DNA from 4 places in the Paenibacillus sp. J22P143 genome. Region 2 is predicted to be linked to each of the others. Evidence: riboswitches for the same ligand, from Rfam matches in the RefSeq annotation. Region 2 holds a riboswitch; each other region holds the start of a gene.
The links. A riboswitch is a leader RNA that binds a small molecule or an ion and turns the genes downstream of it on or off. The one in region 2 is predicted to bind cyclic di-AMP.
Positions count from the first base shown of each region.

Region 1: it holds a riboswitch for cyclic di-AMP, as region 2 does, so the genes downstream of both, AC58PQ_RS18930 (stalk domain-containing protein) here and AC58PQ_RS28975 (resuscitation-promoting factor) in region 2, are expected to answer to the same signal.
Region 3: it holds a riboswitch for cyclic di-AMP, as region 2 does, so the genes downstream of both, AC58PQ_RS24020 (C40 family peptidase) here and AC58PQ_RS28975 (resuscitation-promoting factor) in region 2, are expected to answer to the same signal.
Region 4: it holds a riboswitch for cyclic di-AMP, as region 2 does, so the genes downstream of both, AC58PQ_RS17760 (APC family permease) here and AC58PQ_RS28975 (resuscitation-promoting factor) in region 2, are expected to answer to the same signal.

Region 1 covers NZ_JCAUAQ010000014.1:112,932-120,862, forward strand. Annotated here, with positions in the region: gene lepB (signal peptidase I) at 1-379, opposite strand, end outside; gene AC58PQ_RS18910 (response regulator transcription factor) at 416-1,063, opposite strand; gene AC58PQ_RS18915 (sensor histidine kinase) at 1,090-2,157, opposite strand; gene liaF (cell wall-active antibiotics response protein LiaF) at 2,182-2,844, opposite strand; gene AC58PQ_RS18925 (PspA/IM30 family protein) at 2,983-3,642, opposite strand; cyclic di-AMP (ydaO/yuaA leader) riboswitch at 3,799-3,950, shown strand; gene AC58PQ_RS18930 (stalk domain-containing protein) at 3,955-4,746, shown strand; gene AC58PQ_RS18935 (YjcZ family sporulation protein) at 4,903-5,007, shown strand; gene AC58PQ_RS18940 (molybdopterin molybdotransferase MoeA) at 5,334-6,596, opposite strand; gene moaA (GTP 3',8-cyclase MoaA) at 6,626-7,630, opposite strand; gene mobA (molybdenum cofactor guanylyltransferase) at 7,716-7,931, opposite strand, start outside.
Region 2 covers NZ_JCAUAQ010000048.1:8,339-16,269, forward strand. Annotated here, with positions in the region: gene AC58PQ_RS28950 (AbrB/MazE/SpoVT family DNA-binding domain-containing protein) at 195-449, opposite strand; gene AC58PQ_RS28955 (HD domain-containing protein) at 816-2,093, shown strand; gene AC58PQ_RS28960 (TatD family hydrolase) at 2,151-2,918, shown strand; gene AC58PQ_RS28965 (ABC transporter permease) at 2,901-4,151, opposite strand; gene AC58PQ_RS28970 (ABC transporter ATP-binding protein) at 4,148-4,891, opposite strand; cyclic di-AMP (ydaO/yuaA leader) riboswitch at 5,174-5,367, shown strand; gene AC58PQ_RS28975 (resuscitation-promoting factor) at 5,651-6,790, shown strand; gene rnmV (ribonuclease M5) at 6,907-7,440, shown strand; gene rsmA (16S rRNA (adenine(1518)-N(6)/adenine(1519)-N(6))-dimethyltransferase RsmA) at 7,491-7,931, shown strand, end outside.
Region 3 covers NZ_JCAUAQ010000025.1:21,396-29,326, forward strand. Annotated here, with positions in the region: gene AC58PQ_RS24000 (transglycosylase domain-containing protein) at 1-994, shown strand, start outside; gene AC58PQ_RS24005 (YwhD family protein) at 1,167-1,658, opposite strand; gene AC58PQ_RS24010 (M1 family metallopeptidase) at 1,853-3,847, shown strand; gene AC58PQ_RS24015 (hypothetical protein) at 3,932-4,750, shown strand; cyclic di-AMP (ydaO/yuaA leader) riboswitch at 4,919-5,057, shown strand; gene AC58PQ_RS24020 (C40 family peptidase) at 5,061-5,531, shown strand; gene AC58PQ_RS24025 (MSMEG_1061 family FMN-dependent PPOX-type flavoprotein) at 5,700-6,308, shown strand; guanidine-I (ykkC/yxkD leader) riboswitch at 6,407-6,509, shown strand; gene AC58PQ_RS24030 (DMT family transporter) at 6,599-6,919, shown strand; gene AC58PQ_RS24035 (YdeI/OmpD-associated family protein) at 6,975-7,424, opposite strand; gene AC58PQ_RS24040 (ABC transporter permease subunit) at 7,758-7,931, opposite strand, start outside.
Region 4 covers NZ_JCAUAQ010000012.1:115,764-123,694, forward strand. Annotated here, with positions in the region: gene AC58PQ_RS17740 (EcsC family protein) at 1-658, shown strand, start outside; gene AC58PQ_RS17745 (NAD(P)/FAD-dependent oxidoreductase) at 844-2,073, shown strand; gene AC58PQ_RS17750 (hypothetical protein) at 2,158-2,592, opposite strand; cyclic di-GMP riboswitch class I at 2,661-2,748, opposite strand; gene AC58PQ_RS17755 (hypothetical protein) at 2,896-3,024, shown strand; cyclic di-AMP (ydaO/yuaA leader) riboswitch at 3,220-3,371, shown strand; gene AC58PQ_RS17760 (APC family permease) at 3,472-5,307, shown strand; gene AC58PQ_RS17765 (YqkE family protein) at 5,354-5,614, shown strand; gene AC58PQ_RS17770 (polysaccharide deacetylase family protein) at 5,626-6,588, shown strand; gene AC58PQ_RS17775 (polysaccharide deacetylase family protein) at 6,982-7,931, shown strand, end outside.

The DNA of each region.
Region 1 (7,931 bases), on a different contig from region 2:
TATAAGACTCATTCAGAAGCTCGCCGTTGCGGTACATCTGATTATCCTTAAGCTCAAGGTCATCACCTGGCTTACCAATCACCCGTTTGATCCACACATGCTTATCATCGCCTCGAACAAATAAGCTAAGCAATGGGCTGTCCATCAAATCATTTTTAAAAGTCCGCTTCATATCAACCCTAGAGTCGATAATGACAATGTCTTCATAATTGGGTTCATAATGAAAGGTATGCGAAAGCTTCGATACATACACACGCTGACTATCATGTAACGTAGGATCCATGGAATGTCCGCTAACTCTCGTCGATTGAAACACAAAAACACCTAGAAATACAACTAGTACAAAGGAAATCGCAATGGAACCAAACCAGCTCCACATCTGTTTAACTACATTCAAGCTTATCGCTCCCTTGCGTTATTCCGCCAATCCATGCTTGAAGGCATAAATCGCCGCTTGTGTGCGATCTTCTACGCCTAGCTTGGACAGAACGTTAGTGACATGGAATTTCACCGTCTTCACACCGATAAATAAATCATCAGCCAACTCTTGATTGGATTTGCCTTTCGCAATCAAGCGAAGTACTTCCATCTCGCGGTCCGTTAACTCTTCATGAGGCTCCGCTACCGGCTTCGGTTGACGAAAGCGATTCATGATTTTCGAAGCAACCTGCGACTCCAATATCGATTGCCCTTTGGCCGCGGCTCGAATCGCTTGCGCGATTTCAGATGCTCGCGAGGTTTTCAACAAATAGCTGAAGGCACCCGCTTCGATAACTGGATACATTTTCTCATCATCTAGGAAACTCGTCAACACAATGACCTTGCATTCTGGGTACAATTGCAGTAATTTCCTAGTCGTTTCAATACCGTCCATGCCTTCCATGACCAGGTCCATCAGAACCACATCAGGGCGATATTCTTGAGCTAACCGAATACCATCGTGCCCATTGCTCGCTTCGCCAACAACCTCAATGCCATCTTCTGTCCCCAGAACAGCCGCAAGTCCGATTCTGACCATTTCATGATCATCGACAAGTAGTACTTTGATTAAGGTGTCGTCCATTCGCTTCTCCCTCTCTATGTACAGTGCTAATTCTCGATCAATTGAGGATCACTTGCTAGAATAGGCACTCGAATCTCGATACGTGTTCCTCGTTCAGGTGCCGTAATGATATCGACCGAACCGCCGATTTCGTTCACGCGTTCCTTCATAGATACGATGCCATAAGAAGTCAGCTTCTTCGCATCGAGCTCGAATCCAACGCCGTCATCGCGGATGACTAATCGAATGCCATCCGAGCGATGAAGTAGTTTCACTTCAAGCTTATTCGCCTTAGAGTGACGCAGCGCATTCGAAAGCGCTTCTTGTACGATTCGGAATAGATGATCCTCGATCCCTTTGTTCAAGCGGATTTCCTCATCCATATCCCAACTGATCGCCATTGGAACCTTGGCTGCCAGCTCCTTCAAGAGCTCAACAAGACCCTCGGATAATCGTTTTCCTTCGAGATGGATCGGCCTCAGATGCAGCAATAAGGCTCTCATTTCTGATTGGGCGACAGACGCCATCTCTTCAATAAGATGAATTTGCCGCTTTGCTTTCTCAAAATCCTTATCCAACGTCCGTCCTACCGCTGTTGCTGTCATCGAGATCGCGAACAACTGCTGACTTACCGCATCATGCAGCTCGCGTGCCAAACGCTGGCGCTCTTCAATGACCGCGGTTAGCTTGGCTTTCTCGGTAAGCTCAGCATTACTATTCGACAGCCGTTGGAGCGAAGTCACCTGCTCTTCCCATCGCTTCATAATACGGCCGAGTTGTTCGCCCAATCGTCCAATTTCATCATCATCCCCGTTTTGGAAGCCTTCTCGGGCAAATGTACCTTTTTCTAATAATATCATCGTCTCCATCATTGGTTCTAGTCTACGTGTAACCTTCGAGCTGTTCCAGTAACCGAAGACAGCACCAATCACACCCAGTATCAACAAGGCCATGAACGAGAATTTGACACCCTGCTGCCAGCTGGTAAAGGGCTCGATCAAATGTCTTGAATTCAAGAAATATAGCATAGCACCGAAAACAGCGAAGCTAAAGAGGATAGCTTCCCCCATGCTGCGCCATATCATATTCGTTAATCGTCTTTTGTAGCCGTCCACTTGGTGATGTACCCCCTCCAGCCGTTACAATACTTTAACCTTGATATCTCCTACGATGAAAGAGAGCACGAGTTTCACCCGATGGTCGCAATGTTGATAATTCTCCGATTGCCACACCACTTTGTTCATCACACCTGCCTCACGTTGTTCGGCTACATGAAGCTGACCGAACATGACAGAAGCTGTAACGGAAACGCCGATATCATCGGGAACCTTTATATCAATATCTCCTACAACGCCCTGTAGGATGACTGTTGTTTCCTTTTGTTCTAGAATGGCCAACGAGAGATCAATATACGTTTCTCCCACCAAGTACCATGTCGAGGTATTTCGCAGAATCCAAGGCTCTCGGCCAAGGCGAACGCTATCGACGATCTTTTGCTTTTGTGTATACGAATCATCCTTATGAACTTGCTTGGATCGAATGAAGAATAAACCTAATGAAATCAACACTACCGCAATCGCAATTGTCAGATGGTCACCAAATAATATGACAGCACCGATCCCCATCAGCACATATCCCTTGCGCTCTTTGCGTGAACGAACCCGATGAATGCCGAGTAGAATAAGGATTACGGCCAGAATAGGAAAAAAGCCTATGGTATGATCCAGAAGCAAAAAAACACCGGCTCCAATCAGCACAAGCGCTGTATTCCGGCTGCGATTATTTTTCGTTTCCTCTCCCATCGATGCACCTCCTCTGGCTGGCTGCTGCTCCATATCTTCCGTTCATACGATTCCTAGCATACCATAAGAATGGACGACCTCCAAGATGCAAATCCTTATCCCGCAAGGCTTTGCTTTCGTGGAGGTCACTTTCCATGACTATTTTCTGTCGCGCGGTTCTCGCTCATCGCGAGCGCGCTGCTCCTGCTGCCACTCGTGCTGCAGCCTGCTGCGCAGCAACCGCAGTTCATGCTGAAGGTTGCCTCCGGCTTCCTTCAATGTCTCCTTCGACAGGCGGCCCGCTACGCGGAGCCCCTGCAGCGCTTCCCGGCCGAGCTCGCGGCCGGTGACCTCCAGCTCGCGCCATGTGTCGCGAGCCTCTTTGCCGTGCAGCCCGCCATGCGGCTGCACATTCTTGGCTGCGTGCCCCGCACGCAGCCCGCGCAGTTCCTCTGCGAGCGCCAGGCACAAGTCCTGGCTGCTCGCGTACTGCGCGCGGTAGTGCTCGCTAGCGGCTTCCTCGCGCAGCTTCTCTTGCAGCGCGAGTCGCGCGAGATCCTCTTCGCCAGCGCGCATCGCCAGCTCGGCTTGCTCGCCCCGCAGCTTCGCCATATCTTCTGCTCGCGCGATGTGACCGCGCAGCGCAATCGTTGCCTGAAGCGCCACTTCATAGCGCTCCTCAAGCTTGGCAATGGTGCCATCATCGTCATCAGTACCTGGTGTTGTTTTACCGATCGTCTCCTGCCAGACGGTTTCTGCCATTTTGCCAATACGGTCAAATATATTAGTAGGATCCATTTCCCGATTCTTATTGTTCATGTCAAATCGCCCCTCATCCTTCATCATACTCTTATCGTAGCTCAATTCCAGAAAGTCTAAAACCGACTATCGACTGTTTTTGAACCTAGACCTAAGTCTAGTATGTGGTCTACTCACCCATATATTGGTCGTTGTTCCAGCCTACCCGCGATGATAAACTATTTAAAGCCGAGTCTAGTACATAAATAAGGTACTGGTACGGGGGACGAATTACTTGGGGTGAATATTTGCTTCAGCTTGAAGCAGACTAGGGAGAACCTTCTTCCCGAACCCGTCAACTAACCTCGAAGGCTCATGAAGGAGGATTACCAATTGAATAAGCTTACTAAAGGGTTAACTAGCCTTGCTGTTTCACTAACGGTATTGGCAGGGGGCTTTCTTTCCCCATTTACGGCTCAAGCAGCTGAAATGGATGTGAAAGTGCAAGTCAATGATGACCTGATCCATTTCCCTGATGCACAGCCATTTCTGGATGGCGATCACTCCACGCAGGTTCCGCTGCGGTTCGTAACGGAGAAGCTTGGTTATACCGTGGATTGGCAAAAAGATGGAAATCAAATCAAGGTGACACTAACTAACGACAAAAATACGATTTCCTTGGTTTCCGGTCAAAAAGAAGCCAGCATTGATAATGCCCCCGTCACCTTGGACGCAGCATCGCAATACCAGAATGGGCGCGTATACGTGCCGCTTCGGTTCCTTTCCGCCGCTGCAGGAGTGCCTGTACAGTGGGATGCTAGCAGCAATCTAGCGATCTTAAATAAAGATGGCAAGGATCATGCACCGGATTATCAATTATTTGAATCCACAGCTTATTCGGCAGATCCTTCTGAAAATGGCGGCTATGGTGCCTTGGATTATTTGGGTAACCCACTTGCGATCGGCACCGTTGCTGTAGATCCATCCGTGATTCCACTTGGTACCAAACTTTATATTGAAGGTTATTCGTTTAGTGGGCTTCCTAAAGGCGGTATGTACGTGTTTGCGACGGATACTGGCAGTGCCATTAAAGGAAAGAGAATGGACATCTTTATCCCAGGCTCGAGGAAATCCTTACAAAGCTTTGGGATCCAGAAAATTAAAGTGTATCAAATTCCTAATTAGATGTTGAAGGAGTTGCCTTGAGAAACGCTCAAGTGCAGCTTTTTTCTTAGGTGAATGATCCGGTTTCATAAGGGCATTCGTCCAATCAATAGGTATCTCCCCTACATATGTTATATAGTGTTTAACCCACATTAATTCAAAACCGGAGGGGATACTATGTCAGCTGTAGTTGGTTGTGGAACGCCAGGATACGGAAGTTCTGCAGGCATTATTCTTGTTCTTTATGTACTGTTGGTAATCATTCTCGCTACATTCTATTAGGACCCCTTGAAATGGCCCCGCCTGCTGATGCTTCTAAATTGAAGCTTCAGCAGGCGGGCTTTTCATTTATAATCAATACCACTCGTGCCATTCGTCGTGTCAGCTCCTGAATTTCGCTGATATAGGCGATCTCGTCTGGCTACATATAGTCTCCGAATTTAAGCGCGTCTTCCGAGCTTATCGTCCTCAGCCACCGACATTAAGTCATGTTGCAAAAAAAAGACGCCACAGATGACCCTCCTGACAGACGGTTACACTTGTTAGCGCCAAACTTGTGGTGATATAGGTTATATAATTTCATGTATAAAAAATATAAGTTCAGTACGCTATCTCGTTGTATAAACCCTCACGCCATCACCACGCTGAAAGCCTTGCCCTCCTGCAGGCAGCCAAATCAAGCAATCTGCATCTTTGATCGACACCATGATACTCGACTTATCAATGCCAGCTGGTCTAACCCATACGGAACCTGCTTCGATTCGTGTTGTCCCCCGTATATAACGCGGATAGGCGGAGGGTTTATCATACGGAACATCCAGAAAAGCTGTAAACTCTTCCGCCACAGGACTCTGACTCCCCAACATCGCTTTAATAATCGGCTTAGCAAATAGCTCGAAGCCTACGAAGGATGCTCCAGGATTACCGGACAGTGCCATTAACAGCTTGCCCTTCCACAACGCAGCACTCGTCGGTGTACCTGGCCTCATCGCGACTTTATTAAATAACAGCTTGCCGTCGAAACGCCCAAATAGATCAACGAGGACATCGAAATCGCCAACGGAGACACCGCCAGAAGTCAGAATAAGATCGACATCAGACAGCACGGCCTCAAGTGCCGCTTCCACTTGCTGGGGATCATCAGAGAGTGCCGGCATGATCATCGCTGAACCCCCTGCTTCTTCCACTTGTGCCGCCAGCATGTAGCTGTTGCTGTTACGTATTTTACCTGGCTGCAGCTCCTGTTCAACTTGTAAAAGCTCCGAACCTGTTGAGAAAATGGCCACCCTTGGCTTTCGGTACACCTCAACCGATGAGAACCCGAATGTCGCCAAAATTGCGGCTTCTCCCGGGCCAATCCGAGTCCCACGTGCGATCACGAATTCCCCACGAGCAACTTCACCAGCGATCGGGGTGATATTACTTGCAGCTTGCACATTTTTCTTAATCCTTACCTTGGCATCATAGGATAACTCATCCTGCAAGGAGTCCGTCATCTCCAGCATCACAACAGTGTCTGCGCCATCTGGAACAGGCGCCCCCGTCATAATACGAGCAGCCGTCCCAGCTTGAATCGTTTGCTGTGGCATGGTACCGCTTGGAATCCGCTCAATCACCTGTAAAACAACCGGGATGTCCGGTGTTGCTTTGGCGATATCCTGTGAACGAACAGCATACCCATCCACGCCCGATCTGCGAAAATGTGGCACAGCATGATCCGCATAAATGTCCTTCGCCAAGCTTCTACCGAAGGATGTCGGCAGCGAAACGGTCTCCGTCTCTGTGGGTTTAACGTATTCGTAAAGCGTGGCTCGCGCCTCTTCGACCGAGATCACCTTACGGCCAAACCTAAGCTTCATTTCGCTGTTCACTTGCTCCCCGTGCCTCCCCTGTACGCTAGCTATCCGCCGATCTGTGACATTCGTCGATTAGTTGGTGTATGTGACTGGTCTTCATTCATCAGTGCCTGAGCCATCTCGTGATTTTGTGGTTTAATATCCAACGCGCGGAAGAACAAGTCTTCCACCGCTGCATCATCGCCAATATATTTTCGTACATTAAATTCATCTGACCAATACAAGCAAGGCTTGATATTGCCATCTGCTGTCAGTCGCAAGCGATTGCAAGTTTCACAGAAATGATCGCTGATCGGATGAATAAGGCCGAATGAGCCTAATGCGCCCTCAATGCGATAATTCTGTGCGGGTCCGTTGCCATAAACAGCGTCAGAGGCTGTAGCTTCCCAGCCCATTTCCTTGCAGCGATCCAGAACCGTCGTAAGAGACAGGTAACGGCTTTTCCAATCCTCGTCTTTATGACCGATTGGCATATATTCAATAAACCGCACCTGAATCGGGCGATCTATCGTCATTTGTAAGAAATCAGCGATTTCATCATCATTAATGCCTTTCATCAGTACCACATTCAGCTTAATCGGCATAATGCCTACACGATAGGCTTCTTCAATGGAGGCTAACACACGTCGAATATCCCCGCCGCGCGTGATCATCGAGAACCGATCTGCTTTTAAAGAATCCAAACTAATATTTACACGAGTTAACCCTGCTGCCCGAAGCTTCTCAGCCCGCGACGCAAAGTAAATCCCATTCGTAGTCAATGCTATATCTTCAATACCGGGAATCTGTGACAGCATCCCAATCAGTTGATCCAGGTTTTTACGAACCAGAGGCTCTCCGCCGGTTAAACGCAATTTGCGAACACCGAGGCCTGCTAATACACGGACAATTTCTGTGATTTCATCAAAAGTTAACAGCTTCTCATCCGGTTCAAATTCCATTCCTTCTTCAGGCATACAATAGACACAACGCAAATTACAACGATCTGTCACTGAGATGCGCAGGTAATCATGCATCCGCCCAAAACGATCCAATAGCAGCTTTGGCATAGGTGTTCACCTTCTCTCTCCGTCCATTATGGCATATTTTCTAACAAAATCCTAGATTCCATAGCATTTTATCTAAAAATACGAATCACAATGGTAGATTATCTAACATAACTTTATATTCTTCAGGTGTATTAATATTCGTGGCGAAATTCGTTCGGAGCCCACGTTGCACGAAAAAATCTAAACTGACTGCTTGCCAATCCAGATGATCTAGCAACCCCATCAAACGATAGTTTTGTTGTTGGATCAGCAGCTCAGCCTCGGGCCCAACACCTCTGGCATAGATCCCATGGAGCGGGTG
Region 2 (7,931 bases):
GCAGTACGACATAGAATAAAGGAAAAGGCCCCTTATGGGGCCGGATCCATGTACAGGATTGATTCTATCTTTGATGGACAAAAAAAGATCTCTAACCCGTGGCCGAAGCCAACAAAGTTAGAGATGAAAGGAGATATGAAAAAGGTTAGAATTACCAATAGGATAAGTGCTACTTCTATTATATACTACTTTTCTTATTTTGTCACAGGTGTTGGCATTTCTGCTAAACAAATATGACAAACAATTTTTCCCTTAAAGTACGAGACGTTCTCCGCATTGCCACAGAAGATACAAGCAGGCTCATATTTCTTCAACATGATGCGTTCACCGTCTACATATATTTCCAGCGCGTCTTTCTCGCCAATGCCCAACGTGCGGCGCAGCTCGATTGGAATAACAACGCGTCCTAGTTCGTCCACTTTTCTAACAATTCCGGTAGATTTCATCATATATATAAAACCCCTTTCGATTTTATCAAATTTTTATCAAGATCGTCATGTTTCGACATTTTCTTATGACTTATGATACCAACGATTCCCAAAATAGTCAACCATATTTTCGCTGAAAATGAGTGAATTAATCCCCGAATTTAATATTTTTGTGACAAGCTTAAAAACGATGATGTCCCTAGGAATAAGGGGTTGTAAGGGGGATATTACACGATTTTCAAATTCCTTTCCCTTAAAAAATATTGGAAAAAGAGATTTTGAGAAGTGTGAAAATTGGAATTTGGAATTCGACAAAAAACGACATTTTAGAGGGTTATATGTCGAAAATGTCGAAGCATTTACTATTATTAGGGAGGTCAATACCACATGAAAGAAGAAAAGGTGTTTAAAGATCCCGTTCATAAATACATTTATGTGCAAGATGAGACGATTTGGGATTTGATTAATACACGGGAATTCCAACGATTGCGCCGTATTCGTCAATTAGGCACGTCCTATTTAACCTTTCACGGTGCAGAGCATAGTCGCTTCTCTCACTCGCTAGGTGTATACGAGATTACGCGGAAAATTATTTCGCAATTCGAACGCAATCACTATGAGGATTGGCCGAAGGAGGAGCGTCTGCTCTGCTTGTGTGCGGCTTTGCTCCATGATTTGGGACATGGTCCGTTTTCACATTCCATCGAGAAGGCATTCGGTACAAGGCACGAGGACTGGTCCTGCCGCATCGTGCTCGGAGATACCGAGGTGAACGAAGTGCTGAGCCGGGTCTCACCTGATTTTCCGAAAAAGGTGGCCGGGGTCATTTGTAAATCGTATAGCGAAGAAATAGTAGTTAGCTTGGTATCCAGTCAGCTGGATGCGGACCGCATGGATTATTTGCTGCGCGATGCTTACTTTACAGGCGTTAATTATGGCACGTTTGATCTCGAGCGCATTCTTCGGGTGATTAGGCCCTATAAGGGACATATCGTTGTCAAAGAGAGCGGTATGCATGCTGTTGAGGACTATCTCATGTCTCGCTATCAGATGTACTGGCAGGTGTATTTCCATCCGGTAACGCGAAGCGCAGAAATACTTTTGCATAAAATATTTGCACGCGCCAAGCATTTATATGAGGAAGGCTATCATTTCGGATTTATGGTGGAGCCGATTCTTCATCTGATACAGAATCAAATCACCTTGGAAGATTATTTGCTGCTCGATGAGTCGGTCATGCAAACGATGCTAACCTTTTGGAGTCAAGAGAAGGATGATATGCTGGGGGATATGTGCAAGCGTTTCTTAGACCGTAAATTGTACAAGTACAGTACCTTCGACGGAGATCAGGTGCAACTCATTGGGCGCATGGAAATGGTGATGAGAGAGGTTGGCTTCGACCCGACTTACTATATGGAGATCGATTTTCCTTCGAATCAATCCTATGATGTGTATAGAGCTGGCGAAAATGATGATAATTTGCCAATCCTTTTGCTGGATCATAAGGAAAACTTAACTGAAATTACACATCGCTCAGAAATTGTGCAGTCGATTAGTGGCTTTCAGATGGGGAAACACCATGTGTACTATCCAGAAGAGCTGCTTGAAAGGTTGAATGCCGAAGACTATCCAGATGTTTGGGAGATGTTGGGGGAGCAAGATTAGCAAGGAGTGGCAAGGATACGTAACGCACCATATTTATTTACATAGAGGAGAACGGACATGCTAACGGATTCACATACACATTTAAATGCCGAACAATTTAAGGATGATCAAGAGGAAGTTATTCAGCGGGCGTTAGATGCCGGTGTTACGAGAATTGTAAATGTCGGCTTTAACCGCGAAACCATCCCGAGCTCGATTGAGCTTGCTGAGAAATACGATTTTATTTACTCAACGGTAGGTTGGCATCCCGTCGATGCCATTGATATGATGCCTGGTGATTTGGAATGGATCGAGTCTTTGTGCTCCCATGAGAAAGTTGTTGCCATCGGGGAGATTGGTCTGGATTATTACTGGGATAAGTCGCCGAAGGATGTTCAACAGCGGGTTTTTCGGGAGCAAATTCGCCTTGCGCGTAAGCTGGGGATGCCTATTGTGATTCATAATCGGGATGCGCATCAAGATATTTTAACCATTCTCAAAGAAGAGAAGGCAGCAGAGGTCGGAGGCATCATGCATTGCTTCTCAGGGAGCTGGGAAACGGCCAAGCAGTGTCTGGATATGAATTTCCATATTTCTTTTGGAGGGCCAGTTACTTTTAAAAATGCTGTGCAACCGAAAGAGGTGCTGGCGCAGGTTCCGCTTGATCGTCTATTGATCGAAACGGATGCTCCTTACTTAACGCCACATCCTTTCCGCGGTAAGCGCAACGAAACCGGGTATGTTCGCTTAGTGGCTGAGACTGCCGCGGAAATTCGTGGGATGACACTGGAAGAGTTAGCTGAAATTACAACGAATAATGCGATTCGTTTACTCGGCCTCAAGTGAAATATTTTTCTTGAACTTAGCGCGAAGAATAACGCCGCACGCGAAGGAAATGAAGGCAAGACTGAGCAGTGGAACTAGGAGATATAGGATCGGCGTTCCTATCATAAACGGAATCGTCAGGATGACAAGCTGGGGTGTAAGAGTTAACCAGATGATATAGGCTAGGGAACCTGCTTTGGCTTGAGACTCCAATGGATACATACTGAGCCAGAATGTATACCGATGCGCACGCTCCAGAGACGTAAGTTGAACCATTGAGATCACAAGTGCGATGAATAGAATTACACTTTTTGCAGTAGTGGAATCTGAAACGGCTAAGGCTAATACGCCAAACACAGTAAGCCGGAGAACAATCGCGAATAATTCAGTGCGCAGCAATGTCTTCATATATAAGTAGAGAAACGCCGAATCCTGTCGAAATGGGATCGTTCGAGTAAGCCCGCTGATCCAACCTCGGCGGGCTATTCGCGTTGGTAACTGAGGGACATCTACGAACCAATTGAAGAAGGCGTAGAGTCTAGCCTGCTGCTGCTTCTCTTTGGCAATCAGATAATCCCATCCGATCACATATTTAGCAACGGAACGAAATGCTGAAAGCCACACGAATACAAGCAGCAATGCTGTTAAGCTGGCCCATAAGCTACTATAGTGAAATTGAACGGTAATGAGGGAGATGGATGCGACCCAACGAAAGATGACGGACAGTAATCTTGTTCGTTCAGCGGCAAATCTGCCTTCCTGCCAACTGGCTAATAGGTTAGCTGTTTTTAATAGAAGTAATAGACCTAACATGAGTAGAAATGGTTGCGAATCCGCACCTAAACAATGGTTATAAAGCGGACGAAGTGTGACCCAAGCGAGAAATAACCAGAGCCCCTGAAGTGAAAAGCTATACATGAAGCTGCTTCGGAAATAGGCATCCATTTCATGCTCAATCCGCAACAGAAACATCCGATCGGCACTGCGGGTCAGTGTTCGAATGGGACTTGAAGTGACGAGTGGAACGAGTACGAGCAGAACGATCCAAAGGTACGGATAATCTGTCGGAAGTCGCTGTAATGTTTTTGCATAATAATAGGAAGAAACGATGACAAGAAACAACAAGAAGCCGATAAAATTACTGCGTGCGGCATACTGCCAATAACCCATGGATTCCTTCATATAGTGTTGAAAACGCTGCTTCCATAATGCTTGTGTGTTAAATGCATGTGTAGTATCTTTTGGTTGACTCATCGCAGTTCTCCTTGAACAAGCTTGTAGAAGATGTCGTCTAATGACGCCTGAGGAAGCTCTGTTTGTGCGCGTAATTCGACTAAATCTCCCTGAGCTACCATGTGGCCCTTATGGAGAACGACATAGCTATCGCAATATTTTTCAATCGTAGACAAAATGTGTGAGGAAATGAGAAATGATGCGCCTTTTTGTTTCATTTTAACCATTAATTCGAGCAAGGAACGAATAGCTAAAGGGTCGAGACCGAGGAACGGCTCATCGATAATATATAAAGAGGGCTCGATCAGGAACGCATTCATGATCATGACCTTTTGCTTCATCCCTTTGGATAAATGACTTGCGAAGCTATTCAGCTTGTCTTTCATTTGAAACTGCTCCAACAAGGACTGAGAACGGGTTTCGTAGTCCTCCTTGGAAACGCCGTAAGCCATGGCTGTTAGCTCAAGGTGTTCACGTATCGTAAGCTCTTCGTATAACTCCGGACTTTCAGGTACATAGGCGTATGTAGCGCGGTAGGGAATTGGACTTTCGGCTAAAGTTAAGCCGTTAATGCGAATGGATCCTTTTTGCGGTTGCAGGAGTCCTAATATATTTTTGATGGTGGTACTTTTTCCTGCCCCGTTGAGTCCGATTAGCCCCATCATTTCACCTTGGCGGATCGAAAATGTGAGGTCATGTAGAACTGGTCTGTTAGGTAGGTATCCCCCGAATAAAGCGTTTACTTCTAAGATGGGAACCATCTCAATTGCCTCCCTAAATGCAAATTATTGGTATTTATCAATCAAATACTTCCAGAATCATTATAAACAAATTTGCGTTTTTAGCCTAGTTTTGGTCATTATACATTAAAAAATCGAGTATACGTACGTTAAAGTTAGGTAGATGTAGATATAAGTGGATTATATTTGAAAAATAATCGAAATTTAAGTGATTTAGCCCTTTTTAACGGGTGTTAATCCCTTTACAGGTTGAGCTTAACAGCGTAATATACTTTTCATAATAACTTAATATCCAATTTGCCAATTTTCCATTCGCTGAGTTCCAAATGTGGAAACGGGGGAACCACTGCAAGCTTAATGAGCATTTCAATGCGGTTAAGTGAGCAGAGAGTAACAGGGGTGAATCATGGACGTCAAACAAGTAGTTTGCGTCTGCGTAGGGCGACTCTCACGTCCGAATCCGTCAGCTAACCTCGTAAGCGTAAGAGAGGTAACGATTGTCGTGCGTGCTATTTGTATTTCACTATGCAAACTAAGCCAGCGAGAAGAGTCCTCTTCTTGCTGGCTTTTTGTCCTCACACAGGGTTTTACACAGATAAAAAGACATAAAATGACCCGGAATTCATAGGATGTTGAATAGGTAAAAGGGGGGACGACCAGATTCAGCGAGGTTAGAAAGCTGATGATGGCGAGCATGTTAAGTTAAACTAAAAACCTTAGTCGCGTCAAATTTAATCATGCTGTAACCTGGCGGCGAGGCTTTGAAGGAGGACCGAAAAAGTGGGCAGTATCTCAATTAGCGAGACCCATGTAAAACGATCATCCAGCATGTCCTTCGCATTGCGATGGAAGCATGAAAACTTGCGTTTGATTTTAAGCCTAGCTATAATCTCAATCGCAATGACTTTCATGTTTTTGGTGTTGTTGTACGGAACGGCTACCAAGAGCGTATCCGTGGTTGTGAATGGACAAGAAACTATTGTGCACACGAAGCAATGGGTCCTGCAACGCCTACTGGATGAACAAGCCATAACGATTGGAGAGCACGATGAAATTTCAGCTTCACTTACGACCAAGCTCAAGGGTGGAGACAAAATTGTTATCGAGCAGGCCTCACCAATTCAATTGACTGCTGATGGAAAGACCACCACTGTTTACACAACTGCAAGAACGGTAGAAAGTGCATTGCAACGTTTAAATATTGCACTTGGGGAGAACGATCGTATCACTCCCGAACCGACGGCCGCTCTTAGCACAGGCGATGAAATCAAGATCGTCCGTGTGACCAAAGAGACGGAGGAAGTCTCTGAAACGATCGCATTCGAGACAGAGAAAAAGAATGACGCATCTTTACTTAAAGGGAAAGAGCAAGTCGTCCAAGAAGGTAAAGAAGGCGTGTTGGTTAAGAAGAAAGAAAAGACTTTCGAGGACGGTGTTTTAGTCGCGGAAGCAGTTGTGGGTGAAGAAGTACAAACAGAAAGCGTTAAGAAAGTAGTATCTGTAGGCACGAAAAATCCTGTGGTCGTTCTCTCCGCCTCTTCACCGAGTGTGGATGAGGTTTCCAAGAATGGTGTGACCTTCGGCTACAAACAAATTCTCAAAAACGTGAAACTTACTGCCTATTCAGCGGGCGTCGCGTCGACAGGCAAAACCGAGGGCTCCTCTGGTTATGGTAAAACCTACACAGGGACTACTGTAACCGAAGGGCGCACAATTGCCGTCGATCCGAAGGTGATTCCACTGGGTTGGTGGGTGTACATTGAAGGCATTGGCTTCCGTCGTGCTGAGGATATTGGCAGCGGCGTGAAAGGTCAGATGATCGATGTATATTACGAGGATCATGGCTACGCGAATAAATTCGGAACCAAACAAGGGTACACAGTATATGTGGTTGGCCCTACAAAACCGTCTCAAAACTAACGTGTAAACGGAAGTTTTGACGGGAACACTACTAAATACACGTAGCTTGGCATCTGCCGCGCGAAAGAAGAGGAGACCCCTCTTCTTTTTCTGCGTACTGGGGAAGGAAAACGTAGATGATAAAAGAAATGATCGTCGTGGAAGGTAAGGACGATACAGCTGCTATCAGGCGGGCTGTGGAGGCGGATACGATTGAAACGGGCGGCTCCGCCATCGGACAAGCCGTACTCAAACGGATCGCGCTGGCTCAGCAGCGCAGAGGCGTCATTATATTCACGGATCCCGATCACGCGGGTGAGCGGATTCGCAAAATTGTTGCAGCCAAGGTGCCTGGCTGCAAGCATGCCTTCATTACGCAGGAGCAAGCTGCGTATAAAGGCGACATTGGCGTCGAGAACGCGACGCCGGACACGATCCGTCAGGCGCTTCAGAGCCTGCGGACAGAGTACGACGCAGCGGTCTCTCAGCTGACGATGGAGGATTTGATCGGTGCGGGCCTTATCGTTCATCCGGATGCGGCGGCACGCCGCTTGGCCGTAGGCAACGCCTTAGGCATTGGTTATTGCAATGGCAAGCAATTTTATAAGCGCTGCGCGATGTTTCAGATTTCGCGAGAGGAATTCGAAGCGGCGCTCGAGCATTTGAATTGAATCAAATTTAATTATGAGAACGAGAACCTATAGATAACGAGGTCTATCCTATGACGATATCCGGGCAAGAAGTGATTGTAACCGCAGAAGATGTAGCTACACCAAGTAAAACGAAACAAATTATTAAGAAAAATGGCCTCGTGCTGAAGAAAAGCTTGGGCCAGAACTTCTTGATTGATCAAAATATATTGAGCAAGATCGTCATGGCCGCTGAGCTAGGGCCTACGAAGGCTGCGCTCGAGATCGGCCCCGGCATCGGCGCGCTCACACAGCAGCTGGCCAAGCTCGCTGGCCGCGTGCTGGCCGTCGAGATCGATCAGCGCCTACTGTCTATTCTGGACGAGACGCTGGCGCCATACCCCCATGCTACAGTCGTTCATGGGGATATCTTGAAGACGAACCTGCAGGAGCTGTTCCAGCAGCATTTCGAAGGCGTGGAGGGCGTCAGTGTCGTCGCCAACCTGCCCTACTACATTACGACGCCGATCATC
Region 3 (7,931 bases), on a different contig from region 2:
TCGCGCTCTCTCGAATACGCGGCAGCCAGGGTCTTCCTTTAAACCATTCGTCTATATGGTTGCCTTGATGAATGGCTTTACCCCTGTCAGCATGGTCAAAAGTGAGCCCACTGTGTTTACTTACGATGATGGGCGGCAGCAATATACGCCAAGAAATTTCAATGACCTGTATACGAATGGGAATATTGATATGCGTCAGGCGATTTCGAAATCGGATAACATTTACGCGGTGCACACGATTCTCGAAGTGGGTCCGCAGAAGGTCATAGACTTCGCGCGTAAGCTAGGCATTGCTTCACCCATGAGGCCGCTGCCGTCTCTTGCGCTAGGTTCCTTCCCCGTGAGTCCACTGGAGATGGCTTCGGCCTTTGCCTCTATTGCTGATCAAGGCATACATCGAGAACCTACCGCCATTTTGCGAATTGAAGATGCGAATGGCAGTGTCTTATATGAAGCGACTCCGGCAGAGGAGCAAGTGATCCCGCCTGCGGTTGCGTATGTGATGACGAATTTAATGGAGAGCGTATTCGAAGAGGGAGGCACTGGCAACCGTGTCGCCAGTACCATTAAGCGGCCGATTGCCGGCAAAACAGGTACAACTGATACGGACGCCTGGCTCGTCGGCTTCACACCTGAGCTTTCCACCGCAGTCTGGGTCGGCTATGACAAGAGCCGCGATATCTCAACGGTCGAGTCTCATCTAGCCTCACCGATCTTCGCGGATTTCACGGAACAGACCTTGGATGCCATTCCGCCGAAGCTGTTCCCGATCCCTGAGGGTGTATCGACCGTTTACATTGATCCTGTGAGCGGCAAATTGTCCAATGAGGATTGCCCGAACGCCAAGATGGAGGCTTTCCTCTCTGGGACAGAGCCTACTACGTATTGTACAGGCAAGCCTGCTAATCCAGATGCGGCGGGCGGTCAAAAAGCCGGTTCCAAAGGGGATAACGGCTCTTGGTGGAACGACCTTAAACGTTGGTGGAACGATTAATTCCCCAATAATAGAAAACACAAAAAGGCAGTACTAAGCGCGTCTTAGTCCTGCCTTTTTGCTGTCCTAGTATATGAGGTAACATACACTAGGGTCTAGTATACCCGCTTCGACATTGTGTAACAATGGATGACACATAATGTTCATATTCTTTGTATTTGCTAAAGAAAGCTTAGGAAAGCGCGTCCTTCAAGCTTTGATCGGAGCGATTCCACCAGTCCTCATTGTGCGCAATCAGACAGTTTCGAAGAGCTGCTCGCTCGCTGTCAGACAATCCATCTAGGATAAACTTACGCTTCATCGCGCCATCCATTTTGTTCACATGCTCAGCAAGAATCTTCCATCCGCGACGTGCTTCGGTATCGACTAACATTTCGCAAGCGGACATCCCCGCATAGTAGGCGCCCTCTTCTGTTCGATCAACCGCTACCCACACAATCCAGGCTTTACGGCCATTCGGGACATCCTCTTTGTTCGTGGAGAATTTGATCCCTTTCTCAATCTTACTCTTGGCATGCAGTGTTCCTTCATCCAGATACGCTTCATCCCCGTCAATAATGATACCGGAGACGTTACTGAGATCAATAGCTCCTGCACCGAAGCCTTTGTGATTCACTTTTGAGCTTACTATATTTAAGGCTAGCTTCTTCTTATCCGCTTCCATAAGGGCACCTTCCACTCTACATTAGGTTAAAATGACGACTTGCTTTCATTGTAGCGAAAGTCACCCCGTAGAACAAGAGGCGGAGGCTTGCCATTCCTATTTCTAAACATTTCTTCCCCTCGCAGAAATATTCCCTAGGTTGTCTACATATACATGCTGTAGATGCTTGTTTAGGCGGGGTGAATCTCATGGATATGAATGCTCTATTCAATAGCCGCAAGGTACAGTGGTTTGCTGTCATGCTCCTTGCTGCCGGCGCAGTGTTACTTACGAACACCTTGCTCCCCTCCACACCAAGAGGGACCGTTCCTGTCGTCTCTAAAGATGTACCTTTTGCAAAGACACCGGACATGCAGCCTGCAGATAATGGCAAACCGTTAGAAACCTCAACACCACTTAGTTATCGTATTGCTGAATATCACATGAACGTTGCCTACACACCAGAAACACAGCAGCTCCAAGGGCAACAAACGCTCACGTGGGAAAATCCAGGCTCCATTCCTGTGAAAGAAATTTATCTCCACCTCTATCCGAATGCATTCGCTTCGAAGAAAACGACGTTTATGCGCGAATCCGGGGGGAAGCTGCGGGAGGATGAAGCCAAGGCCGAAAGCGGCGGCAGCATGGAGCTGTTATCCGTGAAGTCCGATACTGGCGACGATCTGACCAAGCGGATGTCGTTCGAGCAACCGGATGACGGTAATAAGGACGACCATACACTGCTCAAAATCCCATTGACTAAGCCAGTAGGACCGGGAGAACGTGTGACCATTAATACCGAATTCCTTGTTAAGCTGCCTGCAGCTTTTGCCAGAATGGGGTATGTGGATGACTTCGTTATGGCCGGGCAATGGTTTCCGAAGGTTGCCGCTTATGAACGCAAGGGGACAAGAGGACGGACGGAGCCTGGCTGGGATCTCCATCAATACCATGGAAACTCCGAGTTCTATGCCGATTTCGGGATGTATGATGTGAAAATTCAAGTGCCCGCGAATTATATGGTGGCGGCCACAGGCTTTCAGGTTAAGCCTGCTGTGACGGACAAGGGCATGAAGACGTACCAATTTTATGCCGAGGATGTCCATGATTTCGCATGGTCGGCGTCGCCTCATTTCGTCTATGTGGAAGAGCCCTTCTCTGCCCCACAAGTTCCTGGGGTTAAAATCAAACTATATCTCGATCCCAATCATCAAGATTTGAAGGATCGCTACATGTACGCAGCTAAAAAGGCGCTCTCGCGTTACAGCCAGTGGTACGGAACGTATCCGTACTCCACGCTTTCAATCGTTGTTCCGCCCCCTGGCGGGAATGGTGCCGGCGGCATGGAATATCCGACTTTGGTCACCGCGTGGGGTGCCAGCGACAAAGATCCCGATTTAGAACTGGAACGTGTCGTCGTCCACGAGATCGGCCACCAATTCTTCTATGGGCTTGTCGCCAGTAATGAATTCGAGGAAGCATGGCTTGATGAAGGCTTCACCTCTTATGCGGAGGATAAAGTCATGGAAACTGAATATGGCGATGTGCCTAATTTACCTGTCGAGTCCAGCTATATCACTTCACCAAATGGGCTGCAGAAAGAGGCATGGGCCTACAAAGGACATGATCAGTATGCAGAAAACGTGTACACGCGCGGCAAGCTCGTGCTGAAAGCGATTGAGCAGCAAGTCGGCACCAAGGTGATGGACCGCATTATGAAAACTTATTTCCAGCGGTGGCAGTTCAAGCATCCATCTACGAAGGATTTCCAGCAGGTTGTGGAGGATGTCAGCAAAACGAAGTGGGATGATTTCTTTGATCAGTATGTATATGGCAGCATGATGATGGATTATTCTGTCGAGCGTGTGCAGGTGAAAGCTCAGGGGCCTAAAGGCGCTGAAGCTTATGAAAGCACAGTTCGCATCGTTAAGCATGGCGGCAACTCCCCGGAAGTGCCGATTCAGTTCCACTTTGCAGATGGTACAACGCTGGATAAAACATGGGATGGCAAGGAAAGCAGCATCGATTTCACTTTAACGCATGCGTCCCCTGTCGACTGGGTGCGGATCGATCCCAAGTACACACTCATCCTAGAAAATAAGCACATCAACAACTTTTATCAAACGCAACTAAATACAAAGTGGCAAATTCGGTGGAATCTCGGCATTATTCAGCTCCTGCAAGCCATCTTCGGCTCAGTCGCCTGGTAAGGACTTGACTTACGTCTTATGACAAACTCTGAGCGTATGCTTACGAAGCCAGTTTTCTAAAGAAAATGTTGAGGAGGGACCTCGTTGGCCACCTATATCAAATCCGGCTTCAGGGCAGCTATGGCGCAGCCTTTTGCCACGATCATTCTATTCCTGTATCAGATGGGCTGGGGTATTCTCCTGTATAAGCTCGTGCAGGGAATACTTGTCCCCCTCATGCATCGTTTTCCAGGCGCTGAGCAGCCCAAACAAGCTTTACAAATTTTCTTAGCTGAAGGCCAGTTTCAATTGATCAAAACAGATCTCAGCTATTCGTATCTCTGGTGGCTTGCTGCGCTGCTATGTGCTCGCATGCTGCTTACGCCTCTCCTGAATGGCGGTGTCTTCTACTCACTTACACACTCCCACCAGAACGCTGGCTATCGCTTTGTTCGCGGGATGAAGCAGCTCATGCTTCCGTTCTTGCTTGTATATCTGATCCGGATCGCCTTTACGCTGCTTCCATTAATCTGGATCTTTCCGAAGGCCACATACATTCTAGGACACAGCGCCTCTTATGAGCAGGTACTTCTCGATCTTCTGCCTTGGATAACTAGTTTATTGGTGTACGGCTTTCTCCTGCAGCTTCTCTTTATGTACGTGCAATTCGCGATCGCAGCTAAGCTTGGTATCTTATCGACTGTTATCTCTTTCTTTCGACATTCGCTGCCGATTATCGGACTTGCCATCACCCTTTTACTATTCACAGGACTATTGGCAGGGGTCACGGTCACAGCCACCTACCTGTGGGCAGGACTGGTAGCACTAATTATTTATCAGCTGTACCCCCTATTTCACATTTTCATCCAGATCTGGGGCATCTCTTCCCAATATCAGCTACTTTCAGCCAAAATATCCGATTAATAGCCAGCAAAACAGCGAATAGGCAGGCATTCACCCCCTTTCCTTGAGAAAGGGGCTTTTTTTTGTCTTATTTCCGAACTATTTCGCTTATTTTCAGCCTATTTTCCAAACTAAAAAGAGGATTTTCATTCTTTATGACGAATTAAAAGGACTAGCATCAAAAAAACCAAATATTGCATGCCGAATTCCTCAGTTTATGGGGAAACGGGGGAACCACTCCGGGTGAATTGATCTTGCAAGACAGGGATCATAGGGAACCTTCAACCGAACCCTCCAGCTAACCTCGTAGGCACCGGAAGGAGACAAGCAGTTGAAGAAAGTTGTTGGTCTTGTTTTTAGTCTTGTTTTGTTTTTGAGTGTTAGTGTAGGAAGCGTTTTCGCAGCATCCGATATGGATAATGCGGTAGACGAGCTTGTTGGAACTCCTTACAGATGGGCAGGAACGACAACCAAAGGATTTGATTGCTCTGGTTTCACGTCCTACTTGTTCGGCGAGTTCGGCATCGACATGCCACACAGCTCCAAATCACAAAACAAAGAAGGCTACTGGGTTGACAAAAGTGATCTTCGTAAGGGCGATCTTGTATTTTTCAACACGGATGGCAGCGGTATCTCTCATGTAGGGATGTACCTCGGTGATGGTGAATTCGTTCACTCCGCTACCAATCAAGGTGTTGTTAAGAATAAGTTGAGCGAATCCTATTATGCGAAGCGATATGTATCAGCCAGACGTGTTCTGTGGGATGATATCTACAATCAACTAACTGCTGAATCCAAGTAATGTTCTCGGCACAGAATAAAGCCCTGCAAGCTTTGCTCGTAAGAGCGGCTTGCAGGGCTTTATTCATTTGAGCGAGGACATCAGCGTATACGATATATATCGGGCTCGGGCAACATAAGTATGGAATTAACAACTACACGTTTTTTATTCGAGGAAGGATCAGACTGCATGGATACTAACGCTAGCAAACTTCCCCCATTTCCCGGTATTGTTCAATCTATTGATGAGATTAGAGCGGATATCGGAGAGCCGCATCCCGCGGTTACAAATAAAGTTATCAATCAGATTGACGAGCACGCACGTGCCTTCATTGCCAAATCGCCTTTATTCTTCTTCTCCACGTCGAATACGAATGGCTCGAGCGATGTGTCCCCACGCGGGGATGCCCCAGGATTCGTTCGCGTCTTAGATGAACGCCGTTTCATCTTCCCAGAAAGACTCGGCAATCGCCGACTAGACTCGATGCAGAATCTGCTGACCAACCCGCAAGTCGGTCTCCTGTTCATCATTCCTGGTGTCGAAATGGTGCTCCGTGTCAATGGCCGCGCTTATTTGACGAAGGATGAAGAATTGCTGGCGACGATGCAGCTGAATGGCAAGTCACCGATCGCAGCTGTTGGCGTCGAAGTGCAGGAATGCTTCGTGCATTGCAGCCGCGCACTCAAGCTGTCGAGGATTTGGGAATCAGGTACTTGGGTACCCGAGCAGGAACAGCCGGACGGCATGGATATGTTCCGTGCGCATCTGGCACTGAACGGGATTGCGCTGGAGGCGTAGGCAGGAATCTCGGGATGTAGAACATCAACCAAAAGAAGACGCTCAAACAACCAAAATGTGTAACTTGACATCGGATGTGAGCCGTCCTATAATAACGGCATGTCGTTTTCTAGGGTTCCGAGGCGTGTCTTCGTCTGCTGGTCCAAGGGAAAACACACAGCGAATACGCTGTGGTCACGGAGGGAGAAAAGCCCGGGAGTCTAACGCAGCAATGCGAGACTCTCGGGCTTTTCTCTGTTTTTTTGGTGACACTAACAACATCGATCGCAAACCTAAAGGAGTGAGAACTTATGGCATGGTTATACCTGGTTATTGCAGGTGTTTTTGAGGTGGTGTGGGCCATCTCATTGAAATTTTCCAACGGATTTACACGGCTTGTCCCCACTGTGGTTACAATACTCGGAATGATCGTTAGCTTTTATTTCTTAGCGGCGGCTACGAAAACTCTTCCCATCGGAACCGCCTATGCCGCTTGGACCGGAATCGGTGCTGTCGGTGCCATTATCATTGGCACGCTATTTCTCGATGAACCGATCAGCCTGCTCCGCATCCTATTTATGGTCCTGATCTTGGTGGGTGTGCTTGGGCTGAAATTTACGTCTGGGCACTAGGACAACTGTGCTTAGAGGTCGAACTGCTTGGGTACAAATGAAATGCGTACTGCGATTAGACCTCGCTCATCTGCGTGACCACATTGGCAATCCGGCGGAGGCGTGTTTCTTGTGTTTTCGCGTCCTCGACTTGTCGGACGAATTCTTTGCGCTTAGAGAATGCGAGAGCTTCGAACCGCCCGGTAGCGCCTTCTACTTCAGACAATGCAGATTGAAAATCGGCTGGTACTTCAACCGTGCGAGGCGCGAGATCCAAAGCCAGCGTCACCTCGACGGGGTCATCGGCCTTTAAGCCGGAGGCTTGTCGATGGGCTTCGCTAAGCGGAATGAGGTATTCGCCCCCCATGACTGCGATGGTTGTTCGATATGTGTAACCGTTCAGGGTCACGGAAACGCTTGGCTTTTTGCCTCCTGCTAAAGAAGTCATGACTTCTTCGGGAATGGAAATCCCAGCAGCATTTTTATTGTGGGCTTTCATCACGGTTGTCTGGAACGTTACACTCATGGTTGATGCCTCCTTGGTAATGGTGAAGAATGGCTTTATTTCTAACGGACCTGTAAGCCGCTATTTCCGGAAAAACAGGATGGTTCCCGATGTAACGGACTCCAGCGCCGTTATTTCCAGTTTTGGGGGCAAAAAGGCGCCCCAAGGAAGCGAGTAACGGCTGTGACGTCCGTTAGAATTTGCAGAACTCCTTTTTCGCTAAAATAGCGTCTGCTGTGTCCGTTAGGCATTGGAAATGATGATTTTCCAGTTAGAGTTGGATTACGGCCAGGTTCAATGTCAAAGAACGACAAAAAAGCCGAGCCCCACCCTACGGATGGACGCTCGACCCTATTACATTAGCTGACGTTCCTCGCCATAGCGGCGTTTGAGCTGATTCAAGAAAAATTGCAGAGACAGGAACAGCATGGCAAAGCTCGTTCCCGCGCTGAGAATAATCCACGGATGCAGACGAATATAGCGTGCGCCGTAGGCGATCAGCGACAACCATTCCCCGGAGGTACTGAT
Region 4 (7,931 bases), on a different contig from region 2:
CATCAACCAAGTGATCCCAGAGAAAATCCACAATACGATCACAGCGACGGTCAAAGGGATTGTGCAAACCACCCTGTTCGGGATGAACTACATGCCGACAACGGATCCTCTAAAGGGCGTGTCCTTAGCAGATCGCGATGCGAAAGCAGAGGAACTGCTGTCACTGTACAAAAAGATCGCGGCCGCCGAGGGTGCTGGTGCGGGTGCGGGCGGAATTTTGCTTGGGCTTGCTGATTTTCCGATTCTGATCGGGATTAAGTTGAAATTCCTTTTTGAATTAGCGCATATTTATGGGTATTCGACCAAGGATTATAGAGAAAGACTGTTTATTCTATACGTGTTTCAGTTGGCGTTCTCCAGCTCGAAGAAGAAGCCAGAACTGCTTAAAACCATGAAGAATTGGCCTGCCGTCTCGCAGTCCTTTCCGCCTGCGGCCGACTATATGAAGCAAGTGAATTGGTTGCAGCTGCAGCAGGAGTACAGGGATACGATTGATTTTCGTAAAATGCTCCAGCTCATCCCCGGCATCGGGGCCGTCGTCGGCGCTTGGGCTAACTTTGGCTTGCTCGAGGAGCTCGGCGTGGCAGGCATGAACTGTTATCGGATGCGCACCTTGCAAGACAAAGCGGCAGCATTGGAAGTGAACTTTGAGGCGTAGCAGGGACGATTGATCGTTAAGTCCTTTACGCCTTATTTTCATAAATAGTTAAACTCATCGTTATTTCTTTGGAAATTGCGCATACACTAATAGAGAGTCGGTTACCGGCTCATCTTGTGAAGATTTGTGATTATTTTCACAAGCTTATATGTGATTAATTTCACAAGCGGAGGAGTGTTGAGGCAATGAGTAAACCCAAAATCGTCATCCTGGGCGCAGGCTACGGCGGACTTGTCACAGCGATAAGGCTGCAGAAGAAGATGAGAAGGAATGAGATGGACGTCACACTGGTCAACAAGCATGATTATCACTATATTACGACACACTTGCATATGCCGGCTGCCGGTACGGATCATCATGAGAACGCGCGCGTGACCATTGCGGATTTGATTGATGAACGGAAAATACGGTTCGTGAAGTCGACGGTAAGAGAGATTTTGCCTAATGAAAAGAAGATTGTGCTGGAAGATGCTACGCTCGACTATGATTATCTCGTGGTTGGTTTAGGAAGTGAAACGGAAACCTTCGGGATCCCGGGTATGCATGAATATGCCATGTCCATCAAAAGCATTAATAGTGTTCGCTTCATTCGGCAGCACATTGAATATATGTTTGCCAAGTCCAAGATGGCTCCGAAGCGCAAGGATTATCTGACCTTCGTCGTTGGCGGCGCGGGGTTCACAGGTACAGAATTTGTCGGAGAGCTGGCGGACCGCATTCCCGTTCTGTGTAAAACCTATGATGTCGATCCTGCGGATGTCCGTATTTATAATGTGGAAGCTTCCCCTTCGGCGCTGCCGCCCGGGCTTCCTGAGGATCTGATCGAATACGGGATGGAAGTGATGCGCCGCAAAGGCGTGCAATATAAGCTATCGACCGCGATCAAGGCATGCACACCGGAAGGGGTAATTCTGGGTAATGGCGAGTTCATTCGCGCAGGCACGGTAGTCTGGTCGGGAGGGATTCGCGGCAATTCCTTGCTGCAGCAAGCGGGGTTCGAGGTTCAGCGGGGCCGGGTAAAAGTAGATAGCTGCTTGCGTTCGTATCCGTTTCCAGAGATCTTCATTACGGGCGATTGCTCGATTGTTACAGGCCCAGAGGGTACGCCATATCCCGCAAATGCGCAGATTGCCGTCCAACAGGGCTATAATGCAGCTAGGAATCTGATTCAGACGGCTCGAGGCAAAGAAATGAAGCCTTTTGTATATGATTTCAAAGGCACGGTTGCATCCCTAGGCCGGGGGGAGGCTGTTGGTCTACTCAAAGTCAAGAAAGTGAAAGGCCGTCTGGCCTCACTTATCAAAAAAATGATCGATGCCCGCTATTTATACCTCATCGGCGGTATTCCACTCATTTGGAAGAAGATGATTTGGAAGCAAAAATCCACAACTCGCAATTATCATGTGCCGAATTAATGTCCTCATATCGACAAGAAAGCTGAATTGAGAGGTCCGAATGGGATCACAATTCAGCTTTTTTAATTTAGCTTAGTTTTTCATTTAGTTTACAGTTGAAATATAAGAACTATAAGCTGGTGCAGTTAATTGAGTAAGTGTGTATGGAGCTGTATAGTAATTTGTATTTAATGTACTATTCATCATTTTTAGTCGATAAGTTTGTCCTATACTTTGTGTATACTTTCTTATTCCTAAACCATAACTACATCCTGCAAAGTATAAGGGGGTATTTGTATAAGCTACATCTGACCATGTACCGTTTGGATTTTGTACTTGCCAAATTGGTTTTCCTGATGAAAACTCTTTAGTGTTTGGAATTTTCAACGATATGTCATTTGTAGTAGTGTAGTAATATGCTTGAGTTATTTTCACATTAGTTTGTTGGTCAATAAGTGTTGCTGCAAATGCTCCTTGTGCCCCGATAAATGATAAAGTTAATACCATCACCATCATCATTAGTTTCGTTAATTTCTTCATAATAGAACCCTCCAAATATAATTTTGAATTAAACTTATAGAGAGCCTAAAAGTATGTTGCTTACTTTAATAGGTAACCCAGCCATCGTAGATGTTCCCATCCGTAGACCTGTTGGCTTTGCGTCGCTTCCTTTCAGAAGGTTTGCCCGTTTCTATTTGTTTAATAGCATGGTCTAATTATATGATGTTTTTCGACAAGTTACTAGAGGAACTAGAGCCATTAAGGCTGCACTAATCCACCACTAACTTCAATATTTATTCAAATAAATGTATTATTATTCATAAAAACGCAAGGGGTAATACGATGACATATGTGATTAGAAAAGTAGAAGTGAAAGATTTAGAGGCATTAACAGAGCTGATGTATGCTTATATTGTAGGCTTTTATAAGAAGCCGCGACCCGAGACGGCTGATATTCATCTTAATGACTAACCAATGTTTGAAGAAAGCAACTTCCATTTTGCTCGAAATACCTTGAATCACTACGAGAATGGAAGATAATCAATGAATCAACTGAATGTAAGCGAATTATTGAGGGATTCGGGTACAGGAAAAGACCTTTTTACGTTTTTTCCCTCCTTTACTATGTTGGAAGAAGAGAGTAGTATTCAACTCGTACCTGAACAGTTGAATATTTCGCTTAATTTTCTGATAAGAAAAGCGGGGGAACCACGAGTAACATGGGGTGAATAACGGTGCTGATACCAAGTACCTTTTAGGGCAGATTTCTCGCGGCCCGAACCCGACAGCTAACCTCGTAAGCGATCGTGAGAAAGGAGAACATGTGTCTAAAACACAAGGTCAATCCTTGTGTTTTTTTGCGTCCATTTTCCAAATTAGTTCATTGAGATTAGTTTTTATTGGAGGAACAACCACAAAATGACAAGTGATTCATTGAAGAAAATTGTGTTTGGCAAGCCGCTAAAGTCGAGCGAGATTGAGTCGGAGAAACTGCCTGTTTGGAAAGCACTTCCCATCCTGTCTTCGGATGCATTATCTTCTGTATCCTATGGGACGGAACAAATTCTGTTAGAGCTCGCAACCGTTGGGATTGCTGCATTTGCGTTTTCCTTGCCCATTGCCATTTCCATTATTGCGTTGATTTTACTGCTCGTGTTGAGCTATAGACAAGTTATTGAAGCCTACCCCATGGGCGGCGGCGCTTATATGGTTACCAAAGAAAATTTAGGAATGGTATGGGGACGACTAACGGGTGTCTCGCTCCTGATCGATTACACCTTAACGGTAGCGGTTTCGATCTCAGCCGGTGTACAGGCGATTACGTCGGCCTTTCCTTCCACAGTGCCTTATATTGTGCCATTAACGCTATTTCTAGTTTGGATTATGGTGTGGCTCAATTTGCGAGGTACTTCTGAATCAGGGACTGTATTCGCGATACCAACGTACTTTTTTATCTTTTGTATCCTTTTATTAGTTGGTAAAGGCGTATTCGATTTACTGACGGGCTCACTCCATACGCATGCGATCGAATTCGCACCAAGCTCAGCGACGAACTCATTAACATTATTCGTACTTCTTAAGGCGTTCTCATCCGGTTGTTCAGCTGTAACAGGAATCGAAGCGATTTCAGATGCTGTCCCGCATTTCCGAACACCTTCCGTCAAAAATGCAAACCGTACGCTCCTCTCCTTAGGCGGCTTATTGGCCATCGTGTTCGGTGGAGTAACGCTGATCGCCTTAGGCTATGGCGTTGCACCTGATCATAACGGGCATACATCGGTTCTATCGATGGTGACGGAGCAAGCTTTTGGCCGCGGAGTCATGTACTATGCGACCCAAATCGCGACGATGCTCATTCTAGTACTAGCTGCGAATACAAGCTTTAATGGATTCCCAATTTTGGCGTCGATTATGGCCCAAGACAAAAACTTCCCGCGCATGTTCTCTTTCCGGGGGGATCGACTTTCGTATCACTATGGCATCATTACGCTAGGCGTATTGGCGAGCCTGCTGCTGATTGGCTTTAAAGGTAAGACCGACGGCCTCATTCCACTTTATGCGATTGGCGTATTTTTATCTTTTACCCTAGCTCAGGCAGGTTTGGTACGTAAATGGTTGAAAGAACGCGTACCCGGCTGGATCGGGAAGCTTCTCATTAACGGGCTAGGCGGGATCGTCTCCTTTGCGGTTCTTATTATTTTCTCGGTCACGAAATTTAGCGAAGGTGCTTGGATCGTTATTATCGTGACACCGATTCTACTCTGGATCATTACCAAAATCAGTCACCATTACGACGATGTTGCCAACCAACTGCGTATTGATATCACACAAGACCGTGTGTGTACCAAAGAACCCGTGATTATCGTACCTGTGGCCGGGATTCATCGCGCTGTCGAGCAAACGCTGAACTATGCGAAATCACTTTCGCCAAACGTCATCGCTTTCTATGTTTCCTTCTCGGATGAGGACGAAGAATCGATGCAGGAGAAGTGGCAGATCTGGGATCCAGGCGTTCGACTGGTCGTGTTCAAATCACGGTACAGGACGATCCTGAAGCCGCTGGTAGAGTTCATAGAGCGCATCGACACCCACGTGTCAGAGAAGCAGTCTATCATGGTTATTCTCCCTCAATTCATGCCGAAGAAATGGTGGCACCGTCTGCTCCATAATCAGTCAGCGGCGCGTATTCGTTCGAAGCTTCAAGCCGAAAAGGATATCGTTGTTGCGACAGTACCGTATCATTTACACCAGTAGACGTGTACAATATATAGAGAGAACATGTAGACGAGGTGACCTTATTATGGTGAAAAAGAAAGCTAATATGACGCCAGCTGCGGCTAGCGTGCAAGATAAACCCGCAACACTTAAGGATTTGCTGCGTCCGGAAATTTTGGAAGGACTTAAAGCCCAGGCTGACGCGATGAAAGCGGAAGAGCAAGCGAAGAAGGACGCCGAAAGAGCCAAGGTAGAGGCGGCTCGCAAAGCGGAAGAGAAGCGGCTTGAAAATGATTTTGCTTATCAGCTGGAGAAAAGTAAATTAGATTGGCGGAAACACAAATGAGGGGGCGCACGATGTGCCTCCTTTTCTTTGTGAGCGCGATGATAGCGCTTGCAGGCTGTGAGGCGGAGCAGGGTGCTGAGGGTGTGGAAGTGACAACAACTGCTGCAACGCCCGCGCCGCTGAGTGCAACGGCAACACCACCAGTTATCTCATCAACCCCTGTGAGCGGCCCAACAGAGTCACCTGTCACGACGAACTCATCCCATCCGATATCAGATAGTCCGACACTTCATGCAGCAGAAATCGAGGCCATCCCAGCTTTCGCGTCGGTGGAGAAATCACTGATCGACCGTTATACCTCCGTAATACCTGTAAAGTGGGGAGAGCGTGTCCCTGGTGTGAAAACACAGTTACATACGAAGGACAAAGTGATTGCCCTCACCTTTGATGCCTGCGGCGGGAAGGAAGGCAGTGGTTACGACGAGAAGCTGATCCAGTATTTGATTCAGGAGCACATACCGGCAACATTATTCATCAATGCGAGATGGATTGCTGCGAATCCAGCCATCTTTGCCGCGTTGGCTGCGAACCCGCTGTTCGAGATCGAAAATCATGGCACCGAGCACCGGCCCTTATCCGTGAACGGCAAGCTAGCCTATGGCATTGCGGGCACGAAGAGCGTCAAAGAAGCCATTCATGAAATGAACGACAATGCGGATCAGATTGAGAAACTGACGGGGAAAAGACCGAGATTTTTCCGTTCGGGGACGGCTTTTTATGATGAGGTTGCGGCGTCTGTTGCCCATGATCTTGGCTTCGAGTTAGCAGGCTACTCCGTGATTGGGGATGCTGGAGCGACGTATAACACGGAGCAAGTGTACAAGGCTATATCGAAGGCCACGAGCGGTTCCATTGTACTTGCGCATATGAATCATCCTGAGAAGGATACCGCTGAGGGAGTGATCAAAGCGATACCTCAATTGCGGCAAGCGGGTTTTCGCTTTGTGCAGCTTGCTTCTATTGAACTTAATTAAGCACGAAGTCATATTTTCTTTTACTGCGGAGTATTCTTCTTATCTCCACGAATTAGACTACTTAGAGTATACATGACATCTGCATGGCTTTTTCTATCAACACCAGCATTACTTTGGCTTTCAGCAACTGCTAATTTCTGATACAACTCTATAGTAGCTTGTAAGTCGGATATTGGACGAATTATAGGCAAGTTTTTCACCTCAATTTTCGATTCTTAGCACTAATTTTATTATAATAATGATATTTAATACATGAAAATTTGAATGCTTAGTCTGTTTGTAACTACGCCTCTGAGACAGAGAAAGCATATGTAATAAATAGTTTACAAGAAAGCGTTTTCATGTTACTATCTTCCTGATTTGTATATTCTCATCTACGGGGTTGTTGTCAGCATGAATAGACTGAAATTGGAAAACCCAACGAATGTGGCGTTTATTGTTCTATTAGTTTCTAGCTTTTTATTTTGTCTCTATGTATTATTGCCTACGACATCGCAGAAGTCCTTAGAGCAGACAATCATGCCAGAACAAGTCATTAGCGAAGAACAACTGGTGCCTTCTTATGAGCAGCTAGCAGAACAAGAAGCAAGACAAGTAACACAACAAGTAGCACAACAAGTAGAACTAGAAACGCTACCACCCCAACAGCATCCAGTAAATACGCTATCTTTTATTCAAACAGATTATAGCAAACAAAAGGTCCATTATACCGACAAAGTCATTGTACTGACCTATCATCACATTGATGAGAAAGAAAATGGCATTACAATTTCCCCCAAAAGATTTAAAAGTCACATGCAAAGATTGAAGAAAGAAGATTACAATGTCATCAGCATGGAACATTTTATTCATTTTATGAAGAATGAGGCTCAGGTTCCTCAAAATGCGGTTTTAATCACGTTTGATGATGGATATGAATCTTTTTATACCCACGCGTATCCTGAATTACTTAGCTTAGGTTTTCATGCTACCAAATTTATCGTGGTCGATTCCATAGATCATCCAAAGGCACCGCGACTAACATGGGATCAGATGAGAGAAATGAAACAGAACGGGATGAGTTTTTATTCTCATACGTACGATCATCATGACAAAGCTAAAGCGGGATCGAACCATACACTAATGCCAATGCTTACAAATCCCATTTATTTGGAAGCTGAAAAGAGATTAGAAACCGACGCTGAGTATCGAAAAAGAATTAAACAAGATCTGATCACGGCTGATAACCGTATTGAGGAAGAGCTTGGACCTCAGTATCGTCTACTTGCGTTCCCTTTTGGTGCCTATAATGATACCGTGATTGAGGTAGGAAAGGAATTGGGGATCGAACTTTTCTTTACGAC